4 regions of the Cellvibrio sp. PSBB023 genome follow, and region 3 is predicted to be linked to each of the others. Evidence: predicted binding sites of a transcription regulator. Region 3 holds the regulator's gene; each other region holds the start of a gene.
What was found. Region 3 encodes sigma-54, which starts transcription at its own class of promoters, with help from an activator protein. Its sites were predicted from a motif close to TGGCACANNNNTTGCNNT; they were not measured.
Positions count from the first base shown of each region.

Region 1: the regulator sigma-54 is predicted to act here: its motif matches at 1,099-1,116, upstream of glgC (glucose-1-phosphate adenylyltransferase).
Region 2: the regulator sigma-54 is predicted to act here: its motif matches at 1,572-1,589, upstream of B0D95_RS04310 (ammonium transporter).
Region 4: the regulator sigma-54 is predicted to act here: its motif matches at 1,801-1,818, upstream of B0D95_RS06245 (BON domain-containing protein).

Region 1 covers NZ_CP019799.1:1,110,530-1,113,693, forward strand. The annotation lists gene glgB (1,4-alpha-glucan branching protein GlgB) at 1-806, opposite strand, end outside; gene glgC (glucose-1-phosphate adenylyltransferase) at 1,186-2,451, shown strand; gene B0D95_RS05060 (glycoside hydrolase family 57 protein) at 2,444-3,164, shown strand, end outside.
Region 2 covers NZ_CP019799.1:948,071-951,234, forward strand. The annotation lists gene ihfB (integration host factor subunit beta) at 1-223, shown strand, start outside; gene B0D95_RS20520 (hypothetical protein) at 275-421, opposite strand; gene B0D95_RS04305 (glycosyltransferase family 4 protein) at 384-1,382, opposite strand; gene B0D95_RS04310 (ammonium transporter) at 1,849-3,105, shown strand.
Region 3 covers NZ_CP019799.1:2,116,173-2,119,336, reverse strand. The annotation lists gene rapZ (RNase adapter RapZ) at 1-237, opposite strand, end outside; gene ptsN (PTS IIA-like nitrogen regulatory protein PtsN) at 250-699, opposite strand; gene hpf (ribosome hibernation-promoting factor, HPF/YfiA family) at 771-1,061, opposite strand; gene B0D95_RS09390 (RNA polymerase factor sigma-54) at 1,162-2,814, opposite strand; gene lptB (LPS export ABC transporter ATP-binding protein) at 2,968-3,164, opposite strand, start outside.
Region 4 covers NZ_CP019799.1:1,397,974-1,401,137, reverse strand. The annotation lists gene B0D95_RS06250 (PhoH family protein) at 1-697, opposite strand, end outside; gene B0D95_RS06245 (BON domain-containing protein) at 1,019-1,696, opposite strand; gene B0D95_RS06235 (AI-2E family transporter) at 2,059-3,164, shown strand, end outside.

The DNA.
Region 1 (3,164 bases), 1.0 Mb from region 3:
CCACGCCGCCATGAGCCAAGGTGCACTTCATAGACAGACATGGGTGATGCCTGCCAATCCCAGTGTTCACGTTTTGTCATCCAGTCTGCATCTTGCCACTGGTACACTGAGTCGGCTTTTACAATGGAGCCGGTTTGTGGGCGCAGTTCAAAGGCTTGGCCATAGGGATCAGACTTGAGGAAAACCGCGCCGGTGGCGCGATTGCGTATCTCGAATTTATAGAGAGCGCCGGGTTTAACACCGGGGATGAACAGCTCCCACAGACCGCTACCGCCGCGTACGCGCATTGGGTGAGCGCGGCCATCCCAATCATTGAAATCGCCCACCACACTGATTCGCTCGGCGTTGGGAGCCCAAGTCGCAAACAAAACGCCGTCTATGCCCTCAACCGTGCGCGGGTGTGCACCAAGATGTTGATAGATGTTCCAATGTTGGCCCTCGGCAAAGAGGTGCATATCAATGTCGCCCAATTGTGGGGCAAAACAGTAGGGGTCGAATTCAGTATGGGGCACGTTGTGGCGATCCGACCATTGAAACTGATAATAAGCGGGCAGATTTTTAGCTAAACCCCGCCAGGTAAAAAAATCCGTGCCCTCTACGCGAGTCATGGGAGTGGGCTGATTATTGATAATTAATGCGGCATTGCGTGCACCGGGAAGATAGGCGCGAACCAGAGTGTCCGCTTCTGCTGTCACTTTATCCCCCAGCGGATGTCGGCCGAGCACCTCAAAGGGATCATGATGCGTCGCAGTCACTATGCGTAACATCTCATGGCTCAAGCTATTATCCTGTTTTGCATGCGTCATTCGATCAATTCCTGTCTAATTGTTGTGGCATCTGATGCCTTATGGTGAAACACCATAACGCCTTGAGAACCCTAAAAAAATATCAGCCGATTCTACTCTGCTAGCTTAGCCAGTATCCGCTTATTTTGTTGCACGATTTTGGAAATAAATTTCATTCAACTGAACGCAATTGCAGGTTCAATGCCAAACTTGAGACTACACTTGTTCGTGCACTTAAAATAAGCCTGCGCTTAATGTTAAATGCACCATAAGTTTTTTGTGATAGTTGCATCCTTGAGCCAGATCAATTTATTGGCACTGATATTGCTCTCTCTATGGTCATCGCAGTCACAAAAAATTCATAATCTGCAAACACAATAGCCATAAGGAAGAAGATTTAATGAGTACACAATCATCGGGTCGTTTTGTAAGTCGACTTACTCGAGAAACACTGGCAATAATCCTTGCAGGCGGGCGTGGCTCCCGATTACATCAACTCACTGACTGGCGAGCAAAACCAGCGGTTCATTTTGGCGGAAAATTTCGCATTATCGACTTTCCTTTATCTAATTGCGTCAACTCCGGTATTCGCCGTATCAGTGTACTTACGCAATATAAATCCCACTCGTTGGATCGCCATGTGCAGCGCGGCTGGGGTTTTTTGGGCGGTGAATTGGGCGAGTTCGTAGAGCTTATCCCCGCGCAACAGCGCTTGAGTGAATCCTGGTATGTGGGAACTGCAGATGCGGTGGTGCAGAACATCGATATTATCCGTCGCCACAATCCGGAATATGTCCTTATCCTTGCTGGCGACCATGTTTATAAAATGGACTACGGCACCATGATTGCAGCCCACGTTGAACGTGGTGCCGATATTACGGTCGGTTGTATTGAAGTGCCACTGGAAATCGCCCATGCCTTCGGGGTAATGGATGTCGATAAAGATTTTCGCATTGTGAAATTTACCGAGAAGCCAAAAAATCCAGAGCCTATTCACGGTAAGCCGGATAAAGCATTGGCGTCCATGGGCATTTATGTTTTTAGTACCAAAGTGTTGTTTCGCGAACTGTTAAAAGATCGTGATGATCCGAATTCATCACATGATTTTGGTAAGGATATTATTCCTTCCATGATCAAATCCCATAGAGTGACTGCATTTCCATTCCGCGATCCAGTCTCGGGTGGCGATGCGTATTGGCGCGATGTGGGCACAGTGGATTCGCTGTGGGAAGCCAACCTTGAATTAACCGGAATCTCTCCGGAATTGGATTTGTATGATGCCGAGTGGCCTATTTGGACTTATCAGGAACAAGTCGCTCCCGCCAAGTTTGTGTTTAATGATGAAGGGCGTCGCGGTTACGCAGTGGATTCCTTAATTGCAGGTGGTTGCATCATTTCCGGATCCGCGGTGAAGCATTCATTATTATTTCCCCGTGTACGTGTACATTCGTTTTGCGAGATTGAAGATTCAGTGTTGTTCCCCAGCGTAGAAGTAGGGCGCAACTGTAAAATCCGTAAAGCGCTGATTGACCGACGCTGCAAAATTCCCGATGGCACTATTATTGGTTACGATCAGGAAGAAGATAGAAAACGCTTTCATGTGTCGCCCAAGGGTGTCGTTTTGGTTACTCCCGATATGTTAGGACAGGATGAGATCAATGGTTAATCATGGCAAAACGAAGGTCGTTTTTCTCTGGCATATGCACCAACCGGATTATCGCGACATAATGACAGGGGAATACTATTTCCCCTGGACATACCTTCATGCCATTAAGGACTATGTAGATATGGCGGCGCACATAGAAGCGCAACCTGCTGCAAAAGCTGTGGTTAATTTTGCTCCCATTTTACTTGAGCAACTCGACGATTATGCGCAGCAGATTGCGGCGCATTTATCGCGGGGTGAAAAAATCAAAGATGCGGTATTGGCATCATTGGTTGACCCTGCATTACCGGCGCCGGGTACCATGGCGTTTACCGACCTTGCACGAAAATACTTGCGCGCAAACCGCGAGCGAATGATCGAGCGCTTTCCTGTATTTAAGGAGCTTGCGGATGTCGTTGGTACATTTGATGAAAAACCGTTTATTAGTCGCTACCTGAATGAACAATTTCTTGTGGATTTATGTGTGTGGTATCACATCAGTTGGCTTGCTGAAATTCCACGCCGTACCGATCTCCGCATCCAAAAATTACAAAGCAAAGAGCGCAATTATTCGCTTGCTGACAGGCGCGAATTGCTCGGCATAATCGGCGAGCTTATGGCATCCATCGGGCCGCGTTATCGCGCACTGGCGGAGTCAGGACAAATTGAATTATGTATGAGTCCTTATGCCCATCCAATTGTCCCTCTGTTGATCGATCTCAATAGTGCTAAAC
Region 2 (3,164 bases), 1.2 Mb from region 3:
GATGTCAGTAAAGCTGTTGCTCGATTATATGTCCGATATTCTCGCGTCCGGCGAACGTATCGAAATTCGTGGGTTTGGTAGTTTCTCGTTGCATTATCGTGCTCCCCGTACTGGTAGAAATCCAAAAACAGGGGAGGCTGTCGTGCTTGAAGGCAAATATGTCCCTCATTTTAAGCCTGGCAAAGAAATGCGCGATCGCGTAAACGAGAGTATTGATAAGTAACGCCTTGTTGCGTTATTCCTAAATATATATCTTGAAAAGCAGGTATTGCTATTATGCTTCCTGCTCCTGCTCCTGCTCCTGCTCCTGCTCCTGCTCCTGCTCCTGCTCCTGCTCCTGCTCCTGCTCCTGCTCCTGCTCCTGCTCCTGCTCCTGCTTCCTGCTATTCGGCTTTTCCTGCTTTGATTTTGTGTGCGCCATAGAGTGCCGGTGTATAAGCCAGCATCAATGCAGCGAATTCATTAATCTTGTCGAGTTGTGTGGCAATGGCCAAAGGAAGTAGCCATGCCAGATTAAAGCACATGATTAATAGCGTTGCTTTTGTGTGAGAGTTTAGTTTTTGTGCGATTTTTTGATAAAAGTGCGATCTGTGTGGCAGATAGAATTTTTGTCCGGTTGTCAGTCTGGCAAGGAGGGTGTAGCTGGCATCTACGATGAATGACGTCAGAATAATAAGCCAGATGCAGGCGGTGGTCATATCGTTATATGCGGTCCATACCATTAATGTAGCGAGCGTTATGCCAATAAAAAGGCTCCCCGCATCCCCCATAAATAGCTTTGCGCGCGGGAAATTCCAATATAAAAAGCCCAGGCTTGCATTGCTAAGGGTGAGCATAAGTAGAAGTGTCTCAGGGTGTTCCGCCTTGAGAAAGAAGAGAAGACTCATGCTTCCGCAGACAAACACGGTTTGAAGTGCTGCGAGCCCATTAATACCATCCATAAAGTTATAGAGGTTGGTGAGCCAGACAATGCCAAGAATAGATATGGCTCCTAGAGTCGCAGCGATAAGTATGGGGTGTGTTGTGTTATGCAGGATGACTCCAGTAATGGTGCAGGCTACTGCCAACTGGATGATAAGTCTGATGCGTATGTTGAGTGTGAATAGGTCGTCGGCGATTCCTACCGCAGCCATAAGTAGGCCAGGGGCTATCAGGTAGAGTAGTGTTGGAGGTTGCGGCATTCCTGATAGCTCGGTGATTAATAGGCTCAATACCGTTGCCAGTACTATGGCAATGCCACCTCCGCGTGGTGTAGGGACGGTATGCGAGCTTCGATCATTGGGGATATCTAAAAGACGACGCCCAAACCAATAGATAACAAGCTTCGATAGCCCCAATGCAAGAATCAGGGGTATTAACAAATAGGCAATCAATAATTCCATGCTTCACTGATCTTAAGTAACGATTGTTCCTGTCATTCTACCTTATCTCCTTTATTTTCATTGTCTTGTGATTGATGTTGCACCGATATTGATCTCGATTGTTTTTGATGTCTCTTTATGGTGCTTATTTTGATTGTATAAACAGCCTGATAATTTATAACTTATTGAAAAATAATTTTTTTTTGTTTTTGGATCATTTATTGCTTTGGCGCAGAGCCATTTAGCGTTTAGATAGATATTCGACAATTAGTGCTCTCTGGTTGTGCATTTTCCACCTAATATATCTTTCAGTGTGGCAAATCAACACCTAGGTCGTAGGGTGAATTGTTTCATATTGAGGCGCTCAAATTGCGGCTCATGTTTGCGTCACATTTGGTTGGTCTCAAACAATAATCATTCTGGGGTAAGTATGAAAAAACTAAATTCCACTATTTCATTCATTGTTGCCACTGTGCTGACTGCTTGTATGTCGCCAATAGCATTTGCGGAAGAGGCGATCAATCAAGCAAATACGGCTTGGATTCTGACATCGACAGCATTGGTGCTGTTTATGACCCTGCCGGGATTGGCTTTATTTTACGGTGGTCTTGTTCGCGTTAAAAATATTCTCTCTGTGTTGATGCAGTGTTTTGCAATTGCATGCTTGGTATCGTTGCTGTGGTTGATCGCAGGTTACAGCTTGGCATTTGGTGAAGGAAATGCCTGGATTGGTGATTTTAGTATGGTCTTTTTGGGTAGCGTAACTGAGGATGCTGTTTCTGGCGGTATTCCACTCAGTTTGCATGCCATGTTTCAAATGACATTTGCCATCATCACTCCAGCATTGATTGTTGGTGCGTTTGCGGAGCGTGTAAAGTTTTCTTCTATGTTGTTGTTTTCTGGTCTGTGGTTGTTTGCTGTGTACATTCCCGTTTGTCATTGGGTATGGTCAGGTTCTGGCTGGTTGTTTCAGAAAGGGCTTCTTGATTTTGCTGGCGGCACGGTAGTGCACATTACTGCTGGTGTGGCCGCATTGGTTGCTGCAATTGTCGTGGGTAAACGTAATGGGTTTCCTACAACGGCTATGCCTCCACATAATATGACAATGACTGTTACCGGCGCGGGCATGCTGTGGGTGGGTTGGTTTGGCTTTAATGCAGGCAGTGCCTTGGCGGCTGATGGTAATGCGGCTATGGCAATGTTAGTGACGCATATTTCAGCAGCTGCAGGTGCGTTGTCCTGGATGGCTGTTGAGTGGATGCGTTTTAGAAAACCAAGTGCTTTGGGTATTGTTACAGGTATGGTTGCAGGCCTGGGTACTATTACACCTGCTTCCGGTTATGTTGGCCCTGGTGGCGCTTTATTAATTGGTTTAAGTGCGGGCGTTGTCTGTTTCTACATGACGCAATTGGTTAAGCGAGTCTGGAAGATTGATGACTCATTAGATGTATTTCCTGTTCACGGTGTTGGTGGCGTGCTGGGGACTATTCTTGCTGGTGTGTTTGCATCCACTGAGCTGGGTGTATTTAGTGGCCAGGGGTTTGCTGAGGGTATTAACTCGATTGGCGAGCAACTTGGCGTTCAATTTCTGGGTGTGATTGTGACTTTTGTTTACACCGCTGTTGTTACTTATGTATTGCTTAAGTTGACGGGTCTGTTTACTGCTGGTTTACGTGTCAGCAAAGAAGACGAAACGATTGGCCTTGATTTGGCATTGCATGAAGAAGACGGTTACAAACTGTAATCTGTACACAAATAAAAAGAGGAGCATTGGCTCCTCTTTTTATTTGTGCGGTCTGTGGG
Region 3 (3,164 bases):
CTCTTTCAGCGTGCTGATCATCTGCGGAAATATGCTCAGGTCTTGCCAGGCATTGCGCACATCAATGCCGATTGCAAAACGCTGCTGATCATTCTTGTGAATTTGTATTTGTGCCACCAGTGCAGGCAGTAGGCTGACTGGCAGGTTATCAATACAGTTAAACCCCACATCCTCAAGGACGTGAAGCGCTGTACTTTTTCCTGAACCCGAGAGCCCACTCACAATCACCAGATGCATGTTATTAACCTGTCAGGGGGTTATCGCTGCTTGATAAAGCGCTGCATCGCTATCGGCATTGCGCAAGCGCTGGCGATAGTCGGCATTGTTGAGTGCACCCGCCAACGCGGCAAGTGTTTGCAGGTGTTCGTCATGCGCGTCTTCGGGAACCAGCATGGCAAACAGAATATCAACGGGTTGTGAATCTATGGCGTCAAAGTCTATCGGGTCTACCAAGGTGATCAGTGCGCCTATAGTGCCGCTGCAGTTCTCTACCCGGCAATGGGGAATGGCAATACCGTGGCCAATACCGGTTGAGCCAAGGCGCTCGCGGCCAATCAGGCGGCGAAACAAGTCGTCCGCATCAATACCGGGGACATCCTGTGCAATGGCGTTTGCCAATAGTTCCAGGGCGCGTTTTTTACTGCCGCCTTCGATACCACACAGCGTGCGGCCAGGGCTGATAAGAGTTTGAATTTGCATGGCTAGGGTGATTACCAGGAATCTCACAATGTTGAATGCAGCGGGCCACTGGGGCCGCTGCATAGCGTGGGTTAACGATGGCTGCGCATCTTCTCTTTGTGTTTAATCAGTTGGCGATCCAATTTATCGGCCAGAGAATCAATCGCAGCATACAAGTCCTCATGGGTAGCATCGGCAAATAAATCTTTACCGCTGACATGAATAGTGGCTTCTGCTTTTTGAATTAATTTATCGACAGAGAGGATGACATGCGTACTGGTAATGCGATCGTGGTGGTGGCTTAAGCGCTCGATTTTGCTACTGACATAGTCTCTTAGCGAATCGGTAACTTCCAGATGATGACCACTGATATTTATTTGCATAGATACTTCCTCTCGATAGAAACAAAATGGTTGTGGTTACCACAACCCAACAGCTCATCCATGATTTTTCTTCCGAATTTCGTATTTATAGGGCTAGGAATTAAATTGTTTTACGCTCGTTGGAGGGCGGAATATTCAGCGATTCGCGATATTTCGCAATGGTCCGACGAGCTACTTGTATTCCCTGCTCGGCGAGCAGGTCGGTAATCTTGCTGTCACTCAACGGTTTTTTGGGGTTCTCGGCGCTCACCAATTTTTTGATGATGGCGCGAATTGCCGTTGAGGAACATTCGCCACCACTGTCAGTACTCACGTGGCTGGAGAAAAAATACTTCAGCTCGAAGATTCCCTGTGGGGTATGCATGTATTTCTGGGTAGTCACGCGCGAGATAGTGGATTCGTGCATCTCTACAATTTCTGCAATATCGTGCAGCACCAGTGGTTTCATCGCCTCGGGGCCGTAATCAAGAAAGCCACGTTGTTTTTCCACAATACAGCTTGCTACTTTGAGTAGGGTTTCATTGCGGCTCTGCAAACTTTTCAGGAACCAGCGGGCTTCTTGCAGGTTATCTTTGAGAAACGTGTTATCGCTACTTGAATCGGCACGCTTCACCATGGAAGCGTAGTTGGAATTGATCCGCAGGCGTGGTGCTATCTCCGGGTTCAGTTCAACAATCCAGCGGCCATCGCGTTTTTCTACAAATACATCCGGTACTACATATTCGGTATCACCACTGGCGATAATATCGCCCGGGCGCGGGTTCAGGCTTTGAATAAGAGCGATTGCCTGACTTAATTCCGCCTCTTTCAATTTGGTACGCCGCATTAATTGACGGTAGTCGCGGCTTCCCAGCAAGGGCAAATACTGTTTGGCGATCAGCTTTGCTGAATCCAAAAAAGGTGTTTTCGGGTCGAATTGCTGCAGTTGCACCAATAAACATTCCGAGAGATTCTGGCTGCAAACGCCACAGGGATCAAACTGCTGTAAGCGGTGTTGAACGGCCTCAACTTCATCCAGCTCCAGCTCTTCAAAATCACCGCGCATGCCTTCAAATATTTCTTCAAGGGTGATGGAAAGCATGCCGCTGGGCTCAACTGCGTCGATGATCGCCATAGCCAGAACCCGGTCGCGATCAGACATGGGTGTCAGGTTGAGTTGCCACATCAGGTGATCGTAGAGTGAATCGGTTACTGCGCGACGGCTTTCAAAGTCACTGTCTTCGTTGTCGTAATTGCTGGAATTTCCGGTGGATGAGGTTTGGTAAACATCGTCCCAACTGGTGTCTACAGGCAGGTCGCTGGGGATTGAATCGCTCCAGTCGCCGCTGTCGGCACTAAAACTCTCACCTTCACCATAGACATCGTTATCGCCAAAGGATTCCCCATCAGTAAAGCCTTCGCTGTCACCAAAGCTTTCGGTTTCGCTATAGCCGGGCTCGTTGAAGTTGTCGCTGGTCGCTGAGGAGAAGTTATCGCTTGCGCTAAAGTCCGCGCTATTGTCGGTGCCGGATTCAGCGGCAATTTCCTGTTGGCGGGTGTAGTCAATCTTGTCTTGTTCGCTGCCTTCGTAATCGGTGCTGCTGGCTGATGAGTCAAAGCTCTCTTCAACTTCAAGCATCGGGTTGGATTCGAGGGCTTCCTGAATCTCCTGTTGTAGATCCAGTGTGGACAGTTGCAGAAGGCGAATTGCCTGTTGCAATTGGGGGGTCATTGTCAGCTGTTGGCCGAGTTTAAGCTGGAGAGATTGTTTCATTGTTGTAGCAACAAACCCTTATAACGCGGGATGGAAAACATCTGTTAGGTGGAGTTTAGTCAGGGTTTGCGCCGCAAGCAACATCTGTAAGCAAGCTTTATGCCTAGAGTATAAAGAAACTTAAATGTCAAGCTGTTTGTTGGTGGGATTTCATCACAGCCGGAAGTGTTCGCCCAGGTAAACCTCGCGGACTTTGCTATTGCTGAGGACAGTATCAGCATCGCCCTCCGCAATAATATGACCTTCGCTGACTATGTAGGCGGTTTCGCAGATATCCAGGGTTTCACGCACATTGTGATCCGTAATCAATACGCCGATGCCGCGGTCTTTGAGGTGTCGGACAATCTCTT
Region 4 (3,164 bases), 720 kb from region 3:
TGTCAAAGCCCAGCATTTCAAACAAGGCATCGTAGAGTGGGCGCAAATAAGGGTCTACTTTCTGGGCCAGATCGCCCGGTAAGAAACCGAGTTTTTCACCGGCTTCAACCGCCGGACGCACCAGTAGAATGCGTTCGATTTCATTTTTCAGCAGGGCTTCTACCGCGCAGGCAACGGCGAGGTAGGTTTTGCCTGTACCAGCAGGGCCAATACCAAAGTTAATGTCGTGGCGTTGCACAGCGCGCACATAGCGCTGCTGATTCAAGCCGCGAGGCTTGATGGTGCATTTTTTGGTGCGGATAAGGGTAATTCCACCTTCGTCGCTAGTATTGTCGGCGGCGGGTGCGGTAGCGCTGGTGTCATCAACAAGAGACTCGGCGTTATCGAGTTGTTGCATAAGCTGTTCAATTCCTGAGGTTTGCAGGGCGAGATGGACTTCATCCGGGGTGAGTTCGCTGTGCCCGGTGAATTCGTAGAGGTTGCGCAGTAATTCGGCGGCAGCACGCGTTTTTGTGGCGGGGCCTACCAGTTGGAATTCCGAACCACGATTGCGTATTTCGATATCGAGGCGCTCTTCGATTTGGCGCAGGTGTTGACCGAGCAGACCATTGAGGTTGGCAAGGCGACGACTATCGCTGGGCTCCAGCGTTAGCGGCTGGGTAATAATTTCCGGGGGGGATATAACCTGGGTGTTCAAGTGGTTGGTAAGCTCTTGTGACTCAATTAAAAGCAAGACTAAACCATTCGGCGGGAGGGATAAAGCCTAAATTGCAGCTGAATGTGCACTAAATTGCGCGTTAAAGTTACACAGGTTTATGAGGTATATTCAGTAACTGGTTGTATTTGTTGTTATTTTTGTCAGGCAAATCCTGGTTTTAAGTGACGGTTGTCGTTTGTGGTCGCTGCGGTTAAAGAGCCTTGGGTTATAGAAGTTTGCGGTTGTTGATGTGTCGCCGCCGAACCGGGGTGGCACGCACCCCGGCAGACATCTTTACGCACAAATCCTGTTTGTGTGGCATCAGGATTTTACTTGCAAGTTATTCACCACGCCTTTCACATTTTCATGTTTAGCCGCAATCGCTTGCGCCAGCGCTTTTTCTTCCAGCGAACCCACCTGTCCAGACAATGTCACTTTGTGATTGAGCGTATCCACATCAATCGCAAGGCCTTTGATATTGGGCGAGGCGAGCAGTTCGGTTTTAATTGATGCTGTGGTTGAAACATCGGCCACATACTGCGCAAAGTTGCGACCTTTCGGCGTGGCAGGCTCTGCGGTTCTGGCAGGTTTTTCAATGACTTTGATGTTGTTGGTGACGGCATCGATACCTTCAACACCTAGTGCAATATTTTCAGCCAGTTCTTTTTCGATGTCGGAATGAACCTCACCACTCAAGGTGGCCATGTCATTATCGACGTCGATATCAATCTTGAACGCATTCAGGTGTTCATTAAGAACCAGTGCTGTCGCCAGTTTGCTTTCAATCCAGCCGTCTTTAAAAGCCGTTTTACTGTCCTTCCAGGTTTGTTTGCTGTCTTGTTTAAAGTCCGCCCAGAATTCAGCGGCACTTCTCTTTTCGGTGTAAGCGCCAGTCTGTGAGCTGGATTCCTTATCGCCCGCAGCAGTGGCAGACAAGGATGCGGTGAGTGCAAGGGCGCTCAAGGGAATAGTAATGCTGTGTAAGAATGAGGTTTTCATCGTTTATCTCCTTTGATAACTATTTTTCAAACCATTTTTCAGCTAATAAAAAATAGCTTGATTGAAAAATATGCGATCAACAAAAAAGAACGCATACAAAGGCTAAAGCTGATTTCATGCCAGTTATGTGTGAATCCTGAGGAGGCCTTTATTTTTCTGGTGTTGACGCGCGCAGCACAGGTTGTGGCGGTGTCATGAGTGAAGTTGTAAGAATGCCTTTTTTGCAAGAACTACAAAAAAATGTAAATTTTATTTAAATCTACATGGATGCGTTTCACAAAAAATAGTTGTAGCTCGTGGCTGAGTTGTTCTGGTATGAAAATGGCAAGTGCTCAGGATCAGCATCACAATGGCAGGGAATAATGATGAACAATCCATTTATGTTTCGCGGTGGGGAAGGTGCACCACATCATTCGGAAATACAGCAGCATCGATGTGCACGTGCGACCAGTGTGGCACTGAATATACTGGTGGTTATTGCTGTGCTCTATAGCGTGTATTTTTGTCGCACCTTGTTATTGCCCATATTTGTCGCGGGTTTTATCGCTTTATTTTCAAGTCCGCTGGTGCGTTTTCTGGCGGATTTTAAAATACCGCATGCGCTGGCGGCGGCATTGGTAGTTATCTTGTTGGTATTGTTGCTGGGGCTAACCTGTGTATTTCTGGTGGGACCTGCGGCGCATTGGTTGGATAGTTTGCCCGCGCTTGGCGATAAGCTCACCGCCCATATCAATGGTTGGTCTGATCAATTTAAATTGCTCCGCTCGCAGGTCATGCCGGATGCCAATGGCGACAGTAATGCCATTGGCAGTGCATTGGAAACTATTATTTTTTCGGCACTATCATTGGTGGCGGGTACAACAGCAATGCTATTGGTACAGGTGGCTGCCGTATTTGTGATCACGTATTTTTTTCTGGTATATGGCGATAATTTAATGCGCAACTTTGTTCGCGCCCAGTCATCCTTTGCGGAGAAGAAAAAAGCGGTGATTATTTTTCAAACCGTGCGCGATGATATATCCCGCTACGCATTGCTGATCTCCATCATCAATCTTGGTTTGGGATTGGCAACAGCCTGCGTTATGGCTGTGTTAGGTGTGGAAGATCCATTGTTATGGGGCGCGCTGGCGGCGATATTGAATTTTGCACCTTATATCGGGCCTTTGGTGTTGAGCGTGATTCTGACGGCGGTAGGATTTTTGGAATACAACACCTGGGGTATGGCGCTAATGGTGCCGGGAAGTTTCCTGTTTTTGAACTTTATTGAATCGCAATTGGTAACGCCAACAGTATTAGGTCAGCGTTTTAATATGAACCCTTTATTGGTTGTGTTATGGATGTTTGCATGGGGCTGGCTATGGGGTGTTGTTGGTTTATTAATCGCGATTCCCTTGTTGGTCTGCTTCAAGATTTTAGCGTCACACCTCAATCTTATTGGTTGCTGGATCAATATTCTGGATGGTGATAT